DNA from 4 places in the Serratia sp. OS31 genome. Region 1 is predicted to be linked to each of the others. Evidence: predicted binding sites of a transcription regulator. Region 1 holds the regulator's gene; each other region holds the start of a gene.

What was found. Region 1 encodes LexA, which represses DNA repair genes until DNA is damaged. Its sites were predicted from a motif close to TNCTGTATGTACATACAGNA; they were not measured.
Region 2: sulA (SOS-induced cell division inhibitor SulA) is a predicted target of LexA. The motif match lies at 1,954-1,973, and genes of this name have one in related genera.
Region 3: mutH (DNA mismatch repair endonuclease MutH) is a predicted target of LexA. The motif match lies at 1,619-1,638, and genes of this name have one in related genera.
Region 4: dinB (DNA polymerase IV) is a predicted target of LexA. The motif match lies at 1,379-1,398, and genes of this name have one in related genera.

The regions. Positions count from the first base shown of each region.
Region 1 covers NZ_JACJFQ010000028.1:54,881-58,001, forward strand. The annotation lists gene plsB (glycerol-3-phosphate 1-O-acyltransferase PlsB) at 1-983, opposite strand, end outside; gene H5P17_RS20150 (diacylglycerol kinase) at 1,132-1,500, shown strand; gene lexA (transcriptional repressor LexA) at 1,622-2,230, shown strand; gene dinF (MATE family efflux transporter DinF) at 2,332-3,121, shown strand, end outside.
Region 2 covers NZ_JACJFQ010000003.1:71,344-74,464, reverse strand. The annotation lists gene ompA (porin OmpA) at 1-1,067, opposite strand, end outside; gene sulA (SOS-induced cell division inhibitor SulA) at 1,426-1,932, opposite strand; gene H5P17_RS04240 (TfoX/Sxy family DNA transformation protein) at 2,165-2,824, shown strand; gene yccS (YccS family putative transporter) at 2,825-3,121, opposite strand, start outside.
Region 3 covers NZ_JACJFQ010000012.1:21,008-24,128, forward strand. The annotation lists gene ptsP (phosphoenolpyruvate--protein phosphotransferase) at 1-434, opposite strand, end outside; gene rppH (RNA pyrophosphohydrolase) at 447-974, opposite strand; gene mutH (DNA mismatch repair endonuclease MutH) at 1,671-2,357, shown strand; gene H5P17_RS12125 (TerC family protein) at 2,453-3,121, shown strand, end outside.
Region 4 covers NZ_JACJFQ010000030.1:18,260-21,380, reverse strand. The annotation lists gene nqrM ((Na+)-NQR maturation NqrM) at 1-132, shown strand, start outside; gene H5P17_RS20745 (glycerophosphodiester phosphodiesterase family protein) at 321-1,205, opposite strand; gene dinB (DNA polymerase IV) at 1,413-2,474, shown strand; gene pepD (beta-Ala-His dipeptidase) at 2,553-3,121, opposite strand, start outside.

The sequences.
Region 1 (3,121 bases):
ATGTGCGGTGGCACCAGGCCCTGATGGTACAGCACGTAGGACAACAGCAGATAGTCCATGTGGCTGCGATGGCAGGGCACATAAACGATCTCGTGGCCATCCTGGGCCAGCTGACGTACCCGCTCGGCGTTGGTGACGTTGATGCCCTGATACAGCCGGTTCCAGGTCCAGCTCAGCACGCGGTCGGAAAGGCGCACCGTCTCGTAAGAGAAGTCGGCGGCAATCTCTTCCATCAGTGCAATCGCATTCTGCTGGGCTTTTTCGTGGGAGATTTTTTTACTGCGCGCTTCGTCTTCAACCGCTTTTTCGATCGCTTTGGACGCCAACAGCTTGTTGAACAGGTCCTGACGGGCCGGCAGGCTTGGGCCTACGGCAGCCAGACGCTGGCGCGAGAAGTGCATTCGGGCTACGCGGGCCAGCTTTTGCGCGATGATCTTGTCGGTACCATGCTCGGTCGCCATACGACGCAGCGAAACGGTATTGGAGAAACGCACAAAGCTATCGCGGCCGAGCCACAGCACAGCGAAGAATTTCTGGACGCCATTTAGCAAGCGCAGATGCGGCGTGCCGTGGCCTTCGCGCCCCGGAGAGCGGCCAAACATCACCGAAACCGGCAGCATCTGAATATCGAGATCCGGGTTGCTGCGGTGCAGATCCAGATAGTCGTGGAACAGTTTTACCGACTCTTCTTTCGGCGTGTAGTAGCGGAATACGCGCGGGCCGTCGTGAATAAACACGTGGCTGGGCAGCACGGTGCCGTCTATTTCCAGCGGATTGAGAGGATCGGGCAAATCCTGCGCCAGGCACTGGGTGCGCAGCGTCAGTAAATCCGCCTTGGAATTATAAGGTAAAACATACAAAATCGGCCGTGAGGGATCCAACCCTAACTCCGTGACCGGATCTGAAGGGATAACCTTACTTCTTACCAACAATTTGAGTGGTAAATTCAATAGTTTATAATAAATTTTACGCCAACCTGACATAACAACGTGAAGCCTCTTGTTAGCAATGCGCCGCAAGCATACCAGAAACCGGGTAGCAGATCTGTGGTGTTGGAAAACCGGGAGCCGTGAGCGCTTCCTGGCCTAGACTGTTTAATTATGACTTACCTCTGCGAAAGGCACTAAAAACATGACGAACCAAGCAACCGGCCTGACCCGTATTATTAAAGCCGCCGGCTACTCTTATAAAGGTTTTTCCGCTGCCTGGCAGCACGAAGCGGCGTTCCGCCAGGAGTTGGTGGTGACCGTGCTGGCTATCATACTGGCGATTTGGCTGGACGTGGGTGCGATAGCGCGCATTTTACTGATTGGGTCGGTGGTGCTGGTGATGATTGTCGAGATGCTCAACAGCGCGATTGAGGCGATTGTCGACCGGGTGGGGACCGAGTACCACGAGCTGTCCGGCCGGGCCAAGGATATGGGGTCGGCGGCGGTATTGTTGGCGGTGATTTTGGCGCTGTTTGTTTGGGGCACGGTGCTGTGGCAGCACTTTGTCTGAGCAAAGCGAGCTCGTTGCGATCCGGGTCGCTAATCCCTGATTTTTATTCATTCTTCGGTTCCCAAGCCGCACTTACCTGTATATACTCACAGCAAGACTGTATAAACAAACAGGGGGCGGAATGAAAGCACTAACTACCAGACAGCAAGAGGTCTATGATCTGATTCGCGATCATATTTCGTCCACTGGCATGCCGCCAACGCGTGCCGAGATCGCCATGCGTCTGGGGTTCCGTTCGCCAAATGCCGCAGAAGAACACCTGAAAGCGCTGGCGCGTAAAGGCGTCATCGAAATCGTCTCCGGCGCTTCGCGCGGCATTCGGTTGCTGATGGAAGATGAAGAGGGTTTACCGCTGATTGGCCGCGTGGCTGCCGGGGAGCCGCTGCTGGCGCAGCAGCATATCGAAGGCCACTACAAGGTGGATCCTTCCCTGTTCAAACCGAGCGCGGATTTCCTGCTGCGGGTTAACGGCATGTCGATGCGTGATATCGGTATTCTGGACGGTGACCTGCTGGCGGTGCATAAAACTCAGGACGTGCGTAATGGCCAGGTGGTTGTGGCGCGCATCGAAGATGAAGTGACGGTCAAGCGGCTGAAAAAGCACGGTAACGTGGTTGAGCTGCTGCCGGAAAACAGCGAATTCCAGCCGATTGTGGTTGATCTGCGTCAGCAGAACTTCACCATTGAAGGCTTGGCGGTCGGCGTGATCCGCAACGGCGACTGGGTTTAACCCATAAGCCTGCACGCTGCCCTCTGATTTAAATCGCCCCAGCTCTGGGGCGATGTCATTTCTGACCGATTAAAACCGCATTGCCACGGGAACATTTCACTATGCGCCTGCTTTCCGCCTTCACCAGCGATACCGATAAAGCCTTGTGGCGCCTGGCGCTACCCATGATCTTCTCCAATATCACCGTACCGTTGCTTGGGCTGGTGGATACCGCAGTGATCGGTCACCTCGACAGCCCTGTTTATCTGGGCGGTGTGGCGGTGGGCGCCATGGCGACCAGCTTCTTGTTTATGCTGTTGTTGTTCCTGCGAATGAGCACCACCGGTCTGACGGCGCAGGCGTTGGGCGCGCAAAATCCACAGGGGCTGGCGCGTGCCTTTATGCAGCCGCTGCTGCTGTCGGTATTGGCCGGCGTGGCCATTGTGTCGTTACGCCATCCGCTGATCGACTTGGCGCTGCAGGTCGTCGGTGGCGACGAAGCCGTGCTGGAGCAGGCCCGATTGTTCCTCGAGATCCGCTGGCTGAGCGCGCCGGCGGCATTGGCGAACATGGTTATCCTTGGCTGGCTGCTTGGCGTGCAATACGTACGTGCGCCGGTGATCCTGCTGATTGTCGGCAATTTATTGAATATCGTGCTGGATATCTGGCTGGTGATGGGGCTGGGCTGGAATGTGCAAGGTGCGGCGATGGCGACCGCCATTTCTGAGTATGCCACGCTGCTGCTGGGCTTCTGGCTGTCCTGGCGTGTCATGCGCCTGCGTGGTATTTCCTTGCCGATGCTGCGCACTGCCTGGCGCGGCAACCTGCGGCGTCTGCTGGCGCTGAACCGCGACATTATGCTGCGTTCCCTGCTGCTGCAGCTGTGTTTCGCTTCTCTGACCATCTTCGGTG
Region 2 (3,121 bases), on a different contig from region 1:
GGCTGAGTTACAACGTCTTTGATACCTTTAACTTCGATCTCTACGCGACGATCTGGTGCCAGGCAGTCGATCTGTGCTTTGGTAGCACGGCCAGCTTTGTAGCCACAGGTGTTGCCAGTGACGGAATCAGCTTCGCCCATACCACGTGCAGAGATTTTGTCTGAAGGAATACCTTTAGATACCAGGTAGTCAACAACGCTTTGAGCGCGTTTTTCAGACAGTTTCTGGTTGTACTGGTCAGAACCAACGGCGTCGGTGTAACCCAGAACTACAACAGAACCATCTTTAGGATCCATGGAGCTCAGCTGGGTGTACAGCTGGTCCAGAGCCTGTTGGCCTTCTGCTTTCAGAGTAGATTTGTTGAAGTTGAACAGCACGTCAGACTTCAGAGTGAAACGCTTGGTTTCAACAACTGGAGCTGGAGCCGGAGCTGGTGCTGGAGCAACAACATCATCCTGACCGAAACGGTAAGAAACACCCAGGCTCAGCATGGTGTTGTCTGGACGTGCGCCGACAGTACCTGCATCACCGATGTTGCTAACGAATTGGTAGTCCAGGCGAGTAGCCCAGTTTTTGGTCAGTGCGTACTCAACACCCACTGCAGCCAGCGGAGAAACGCCAGTGTCGTGGTCGCTCAGACGAGTGCCATTGCCGTAGTTAGCTTTGGAATCTGCACGCCATACCATACCACCCAGACGAGTGTAGATGTCCAGATCGTCGATGATTGGGTAGCTCAGTTTAGCTGCCAGTTGAACGCCCTGTGCTTTGAAAGCACCGTTGTTCACGCTGCCTTTGTAAGGCATACGGCCAAGCCAGTCATAGCCCAGCTCGAAGCCCAGGTATTGGTTCGCCTGGTAACCCAGGAACGCGCCAGCACCCAGTTGATCTTTATGGGTCGGACCATTGCCGATACCATTCTGGTAACCGTTGCCGTAGAAACCAGTGTCATGGTACTGGGACCAGCCCAGTTTAGCACCGGTGTACCAGGTATTATCTTTTGGGGCGGCTTGCGCTACGGTAGCGAAACCAGCCAGTGCCACTGCTAATGCGATAGCTGTCTTTTTCATTTTGCGCCTCGTTATCATCCAAATAGGCAATGAGCTTTAAAGCTGTTTTAAGCCCTTGGTTAAATTCCTTCGCCAAGGTTTGAGCCCTCGTTTGTTACTCGGCCAGTTTATCTGGCGTTATAGAGCAACCTTGGCGATGTAAAGTCTACAACGTGGCGCGAAAGTTACAAGTGTGATGTGATAAAGCTCTAAAAAAAAACGCGGAATCGTACATATTTACTAACATTAACCGGCAAAAAAACGAGCAATTTAGCCTTCGTTTTGGGCCGCGGAACCGCAGCCGCACTCGCTTTTCCCCTGATCCCATAAAGGTTCCCTTGCAGAACGATGAAAATGATGGGAAAAATCCTAAATTTACTTAATGATACAAAGAAGAGTGAATTTTTAGGGTGGAACACTGTCCGTGAATCGGGTTTATGTCACGTTGAGGACGCATAATGAACCCGTAAGCATTACCTAATTCTGCCGCACGTCTTAATTTTAGACGATCTTCTTCCGTAAGATCGGGTAACCAGCCGAGTACGACACTGTAATTTCCCGTCAGTAACGCTTTTTCCATTGCTTCAACCGTGTCCAGCGGACTGATTTGGCTCAGCTGCACCACTTTCCCAACCGGCAGGCCGGACTGCTGCAGCCACCTTTTGCTCAGCTTTTGCTGTGGGGTCAGCCATAACAACCAGCGAGACTGCATGCCCAGCTGCTGTAGCAAAGGCAGCAGCAGTTGCGCCACCGCGGGCTGATGCTCGTTGTAAACAAGTTCACTGATAAGGCCATTTTTGTTGCCGGCATCTGTGTTTTCTGCAGCATTGTTCACCGCAAAAGAGGTGTGGCTGAAATGGGTTTTGTAGAGTGATTGAGTACGCATAAAGTATCCCGCCCGTAGTGTCACTGTATGTTTATACAGTACATCCAGTTGTCAGTAAGATCAACCCAAATCTTCGTAGCACCTCGCATAATTGCGATCATTTTTTATACGGCAGACTTTTGTGATTGGCATGCCCATGGATAGTGCGTATTTTTCTAATTACTTGTTCGCGTTAGTTTTATTTCATTGATACGAGAAATGATAGAACGGAAACTCACACCAGGAGAACGTTATGAAAGGGAAATCAACGGGAAGGATCGCACAAGCCAAGGCTTGTTTTTGCGCATTAGGCACTATCACTACTCGCTCGCAGTTCGGGGGCTACGGGGTACTGGCCGACGGCATCATGTTCGCAGTTATCGCTGAAGGAGAACTTTATCTCCGCGCTACGGAGGGGCTGGAATCGGTCTTTCGCTCACGCGGCATGGTCAATATGGTTTACTCCAAACGTGGTGTGCCAATCACTATGCGCTATTACTGGGTGGATGAGACCCTGTGGCGTGATAGGGATGAGTTGGTTGGGTTAGCCTGGCAGGCTATTCGCGAAGCGCGCCGGGAGCTAGAGGTTAAAGCGGACAACCAGAGTCGGTTAAAAACCTTACCGAACATCGACATCAACATGGAACGTTTGCTGTGGCGAGTCGGTATTTGTAATGTTTATGATTTGCGCTTAAACGGGGCCAAACGCAGTTATCTTCGGCTATTGCAGCAGCAAAAAAATTTAGGGCTGCGGGTGCTGCTTTCGTTGGGCGGGGCAATTGCCGGCTATCATCACGCCGCTTTGCCTTGGGAATTACGCAGCGAGCTGACGTACTGGTTTGAGCGCACCATGATGTTGCTTAGCCACGGCCATAACCCAAGAGTCCAGGGCCTGATGAAAGGCCCCGAATGATTATGCCGATTTACCTATTTGCGCATTGAGCATCGTGAGTTCCGGCAAGAGCTCAATCACCAACCCAATCTGCTGCAACACCAATTGATCTTTGCTTTCCGGTTCCGGCGCCGCGTGTTGAATTCGTTCAGCCAGGCTTTCCAACGCCTGAGTGATGCGCCGACTGTCCTGTTCTTCTTGGTGCAAGGCGCCATCGACATAACAGACAGCATCATTCAGCAGATCCAGGGTCGCAGGATTATTCAGGCGTTCACGGTGTGCCCCCAACGCCGAGATATAACTTAACAAGGTGTGGTT
Region 3 (3,121 bases), on a different contig from region 1:
GTCACCATAAAAGACTCTTCGCTTTCGTCAAACTGGCGCAGCTCACGCTGCTGAACCACCAATACGCCCAGCAATTGGCGGCGATGAATGATCGGCACGCCAAGGAAGGATCGGAACCGATCCTCCTTCACCTGGGGAATATATTTGAAGCTGGGGTGGCTCTGCGCGTCCGCCAGGTTTATCGGCTCCGCACGGCGCCCAACCAGGCCGACGATGCCTTCATCAAAGGCCAGTGCGATAGTGCGCCCACGCGGTTTTTTTAACCCGCGTGTCGCCATCAGGTAATAACAGCGGCGGTCATTGTCTGCCAGATAGATAGAACAGACTTCCGTATCCATTGCCAGACAGGTCTCATTAACCAAAAGATCCAGCGCATCTGTCAGGCTGGCCGCCGCGGCCACCTTCTCAACAATTTCTCGCAAGCGCGTGAGCATAGTCGGCTTAACTTAACCTCTCTTCCGGCGATAAGCGGGGGTCTGCCGCTGTGCTGCCTGCTCCTGCATCGGCATCACGGTGACGGCGAATTCTTTCATCACCCGGCGGTAAACGTCGCGTTTGAACGACACCACCTGGCGCACCGGATACCAAAAACTCACCCAGCGCCAGCCGTCAAACTCCGGCGTGCTGCTGCGTTGCATATTGATATCAGCGTCATTGCACATTAACTGCAACAGAAACCATTTCTGCTTTTGGCCGATACAAACCGGCTTTGTGTCCCAACGCACCAAACGTTTTGGCAATTTATAGCGCAACCAGTTGCGGGTTGAGGCCAGGATACGCACATCCTTTTTGCTCAGCCCCACTTCTTCGAACAGCTCACGGTACATGGCCTGTTCTGCGGTTTCACCAGGGTTGATCCCCCCTTGGGGAAACTGCCAGGAGTGTTGACCGTAACGGCGAGCCCACAGGACTTGCCCCTGACGATTACAGATTACGATACCAACATTCGGGCGGTAGCCATCATCATCGATCACCGGACTACCTCGATAAGCTTAAATTCGCATAGATACCCTGATTGTTTCACACAAGCTACAGGCGGTAAACCACTGCTTTGCGGCACCGCAGCCCGGATAACATTGGGATAACTCACAGATAATGGCAAAGTTATAAACATGTGAAGCCGTTTACACGCGGTTTTATTCACTTTTTCTGTGGATAGGTGTGTGTAGAACTCAAGGGATAAGCCGGTAAAACTCTGGTGAACTCAAAATCGCCATAAAAACGAAAACAAAATTACACCATTAAAAACATTAAGTTAGTTATTTATCAACAACCCTATACAGAGCAAAAATGTGATCTATATCCGTTTAGGATCTTACCCTGGCGAAAGATCCACCAACGTCGTTTTTATCCACAGATTATCCGTATGAGTTACGCACAAAATGGACAATTTCGCAAAAAACCCCCTGCGTCAAGGCTGTAAATCGAACCAGTGATCGGTAAAAATTTGGGTTATCCCATAAATCTGTGGATAAATAGGTGTAAGATCCTGTTTATTGTCGGTGGCTTCAGGTGCACAAGCGTCGCCCTGAATTTTTCCCCGGTCACGTAGCGGGAAAAAAGTCATGAAAAATCATGCTACTATTATTCTTTTCCCCAGACCTTGCCCACCCAGGTTCGCTGTGTACAAATACAGTACGTTTTTCAACCAAATTTAACAGGCTCGCATTATGGCGTTTTTATCTCCTCTGCCCCCCCCTCCCGAAAATGAACAGCAGCTGTTTGAACGGGCGCAGCAGCTTGCCGGCTGTCAGTTGGGAGAACTGGCGACACGTGCGCAGTTGCCTATTCCCAACGATCTGAAGCGGGATAAAGGATGGGTTGGCATGCTGCTGGAGCAGTATCTTGGGGCCATGGCCGGCAGCAAGCCGGAACAGGATTTCCCCGAGTTGGGCATCGAGCTGAAAACCATCCCGATAGACGCCGCCGGCAAGCCGCTGGAAACCACTTTCGTCTGCGTAGCCCCCTTGACCGGCAACAGCGGTGTCACTTGGGCCAGCAGCCACGTACGCCACAAGTTGGCGCGGGTGCTGTGGATCCCGGTGGAAGGCGAGCGGCAAATCCCGCTGGCGCAGCGGCGCATAGGATCACCGCTATTATGGAGCCCCAATGAGGAAGAAGAAGAGATGCTGCGCCGCGACTGGGAAGAACTGATGGATTTGATCGTGCTCGGCCACGTAGAACGGATCACCGCACGGCACGGCGAAGTGCTGCAACTGCGCCCCAAGGCGGCCAACAGCAAAGCCCTGACCGAAGCCATCGGCGAGCAAGGCCAGCCGATCCTCACTTTGCCGCGCGGTTTCTATCTGAAAAAAAGCTTCACCGCCGCGCTGCTGGCAAGACATTTCTTAATCTGATCGCTTTTGTTTAGGCTGTGTTTAGCTAACAGTGTCGCCTTATCAATAAACGCGTATAATTCAGCCTTTGCTTTTTATTAAGGTGTGGCTTGGCAATGTTCGAATGGATTATGGATCCCAATGCCTGGTTAGCGTTAGGTACGCTGACCATTCTTGAGATCATTCTGGGTATTGATAACATTATTTTCCTTTCCCTGGTGGTGTCTAAACTGCCGAAAGCCCAGCAGAACAAGGCGCGTCGCATCGGGCTGGCCGGCGCAATGTTAATGCGTCTGGGGCTGTTGGCCTCTATCGCCTGGGTGATCCGTCTGACCCATCCGCTGTTTAGCGTTATGGACCACAGCGTTTCGGCTCGCGATCTGATCCTGCTGCTGGGTGGGCTGTTCCTGATTTGGAAAGCCAGTAAAGAGATCCATGAAACTATCGAAGGGTCGGACGAAGAGCACCACACAAAAGTGCACGGCTTCTTCGGTGCCATCGTGCAGATCATGCTGCTGGATATCATTTTCAGCCTGGATTCGGTGATCACCGCGGTAGGCCTGTCCGATCATCTGTTTATCATGATGGCAGCGGTAGTGATTGCCGTGGGCGTCATGATGTTCGCCGCCCGGCCGATTGGCGAGTTCGTTAACCGTCATCCTTCGGTGAAAATGCTGGCGCTGGCATTCTTGATCCTGGTGGGCTTCACCCTGATGCTGGAAAGCTTCCAGGTGCATGTACCTAAAGGCTACATCTACTTTGCGATGTTCTTCTCGATGTCGGTA
Region 4 (3,121 bases), on a different contig from region 1:
AGCTGCGGCGGCATTACGGCGCTGGGGATGGATAAGGTCTGCGACTGTCCGGAACCTTGCGATGCGCGTAAAAAACGCCTGGAGAAAGAGGCGTTGCGCCAGCAGCAGTTGGAAAAGCACCGGATTATCTGACTACAAGGGGCGCATGCAGCGCCCCTTGTAGTCAGATGACAAACACCCGAAAAGCGTGGTTTTCGGATGTTTGGGGTAAATCAGAAGACATAATTCTTTGTTTTTATTGGAGCCAGAGCAGGACTTTTAACTACAAAGGATTTTGTCAGCCATCTGAGGGGCGCATGCAGCGCCCCTTTTTCTATCGGTTATTTGGCCTGGCGAAAGTTTTTCGCGTCGGCCGGTGAGTTGACCATCACCCCGTCGACCCCAAGCGCCAGCGCCTGCTGGTAGTCTGCCGGGGTGTTGATACCAAACAGAACGATGTGCGCCGGCCCTTGCGAACGGAAGCAGTCGATCGATTCTTTATCCCAGGTCAGAAACGCCTTGGAGCGCCCCTCGCCCAGGGTAAATTTCTCCACCACTTCCACTTCCCGCTTCAGTTCAAGCCCGTACCAGCGTGGCTTCTGGTTATCCGGCTTCAGTTCGCACAGGTGCGACAGGCTGATATTCGCCAGCAGATCGCGGGTTTCATCGCGGGTTTCAAAACGCTTGATAGCCGGCGGTAACGCCTGCAAATATTTGGCATCGGTGGAGTAAACGCGAGTGCGGTTCAGGCTGTCGGTTTTCTCCAGCGTTGCCAGCAAGGTTTTACCGAACTGGGCCGGATCGGCATCCGGTGACTTGATGTCCAGATAGAAATTGACCTTGGGGAAGTCGTTGAGTATTTCATCCAGCCGAGGAATGCCAATGCCTTTCCCCCGGAATGGATGCGTTTCCCCTTTGGCGAATGACCAGCCGGCGTCAACTTTTGCCAGTTGTTCGGCGGTGTAAGCAGAGACCAAACCCTGTTGGTTGGTCAGCGCCTTCAGATCTGAAGGGCGGTACAGCACGATAACGCCGTCTTTGGATTCCTGCAGGGTGATCCAAATGGCGTCGGCATCGTTTTTCAGTGCGGTTTCAATCGCGACGCGGGTATTTTCCGGTGCGTCGGCAGTGCCGCCGCGGTGCGCAATAATGGCAGGGGCTGCGCTCGCGGCAAGGGAGATCAGGGATAATGCTGAAGCGAATAAATAGACCGAGAATGTTTTCATGTAGGGCACCTTCCTGTGCGTAAGGTTTATTGTTATCAGTAATTGAGGCGATTAATTTGCCACAGCGTACTATTCAAAAATTACGCTTTTTTAACAAGTCGAAGATAATTGGGTGAAACCCTGTTTTCTCCGAGCTGATCCGAGTTTTGCCGAGGCTTGAGCTTTCCATTATTGGCTGTATACTTATACAGTGTTATTGGAGGGGCGATGCGTAAAATCATTCATGTCGATATGGACTGCTTCTTCGCGGCGGTAGAAATGCGCGACGATCCCAGCCTGCGCGATATTCCGTTGGCGATTGGCGGTAGCGCCGACCGGCGTGGGGTGATCAGCACCGCCAACTATCCTGCGCGTCGCTATGGCGTACACAGTGCCATGTCGACAGCGATGGCGCTCAAGCTTTGCCCGCACCTTAAGCTGCTGCCCGGTCGAATGGCGGCATACAAGGAAGCCTCGCTGCATATCCGTGAAATTTTTGCCCGCTACACCCCGCTGATAGAACCGCTGTCTCTGGATGAAGCCTATCTGGACGTAACCGACTGCAGCCAGTGCAACGGATCGGCGACGCTGATCGCCGAGCAAATCCGTCAGGCTATAGCCGATGAACTGAACCTCACCGCGTCTGCCGGTATCGCGCCCATCAAATTCCTCGCCAAAATCGCCTCGGAGCTGAATAAGCCGAACGGCCAATACGTCATTACCCCGGCGCAGGTTCCCGCGTTTTTACAGCAACTGCCGCTGAGTAAAATCCCGGGCGTGGGAAAAGTGACCGCCAAACGGCTGGAAGAAGTGGGGTTGATCACCTGCGCCGATGTGCAGCAGTACGATTTGGCAGCGTTGTTAAAGCGCTTTGGCAAGTTTGGCCGCGTCCTTTGGGAACGCTGTCAGGGCATCGATCTGCGTGAGGTTTCGCCTGAGCGGCTGCGCAAGTCGGTGGGGGTAGAACGCACGCTGGCGGAGGACATTCATGCCTGGGAAGAGTGCGAAGCGCTGATCGTCGAAAAACTATACCCGGAACTGGAAATGCGCTTGCGTAAGGTAAAACCGGATCTGCATATCGCCCGCCAAGGCGTGAAGCTGAAGTTTCAGGATTTCCAGCAAACAACGCAGGAACACGTTTGGCCGGTGCTGAACAAAGACGATTTGATCAACGTAGCGCGTCAGGCATGGAGCGAGCGGCGTGAAGGACGAGGGGTGCGGCTGGTAGGTTTGCACGTGACGCTGCTGGATCCGCAGTTGGAGCGCCAGCTGTTGCTGCCGTGGGAATAATAAGGGCGCAATCTACAATTGCGCCCTTATCTGAACTGCTCGGTCATTTCTGGGGTTCAGCGTGCCGAACCCGGCAGATTACGCGCGCTCTGGGATAGCCTTCAGCAGCGCCGTCAGCAGCTTCCAGTACAGACCCACGCTTTCGATATGCACCTGCTCATCCGGCGAATGTGGCCCGGTGATGGTTGGCCCAATCGACACCATATCCATATTCGGATAAGGCTTTTTAAACAGGCCGCATTCCAGCCCGGCGTGGATCACCATAATGTTCGGCGTCTTGTTGAACAGGTCCTGATAGATCTCGCGTACCAAATGCATGACCGGTGAGTCAGCGTCCGGCTGCCAGCCAGGGTAGCCGCCTTTCGGTGCCACTTTGGCGTTGGCCAACTGGCCCAGCGCGGTCAGCATGCCGACCACGTAATCTTTACCGCTGTCGATCAACGAGCGGATCAGACAGATGATTTCCGCTTCGCTGTCGCTGGTGGTCACTACGCCCACGTTCAGTGAGGTTTCCACCACGCCTTTCACCGCGTCGCTCATGCGGATCACACCGTTTGGCGTACCGTTGAGCAGCGCCAGGAAACGTTGCTGGCTGTCTGCGGTCATCGCCTGAGACGTGCTGGTGGTTGGCTCCAGCAGAACGGTAA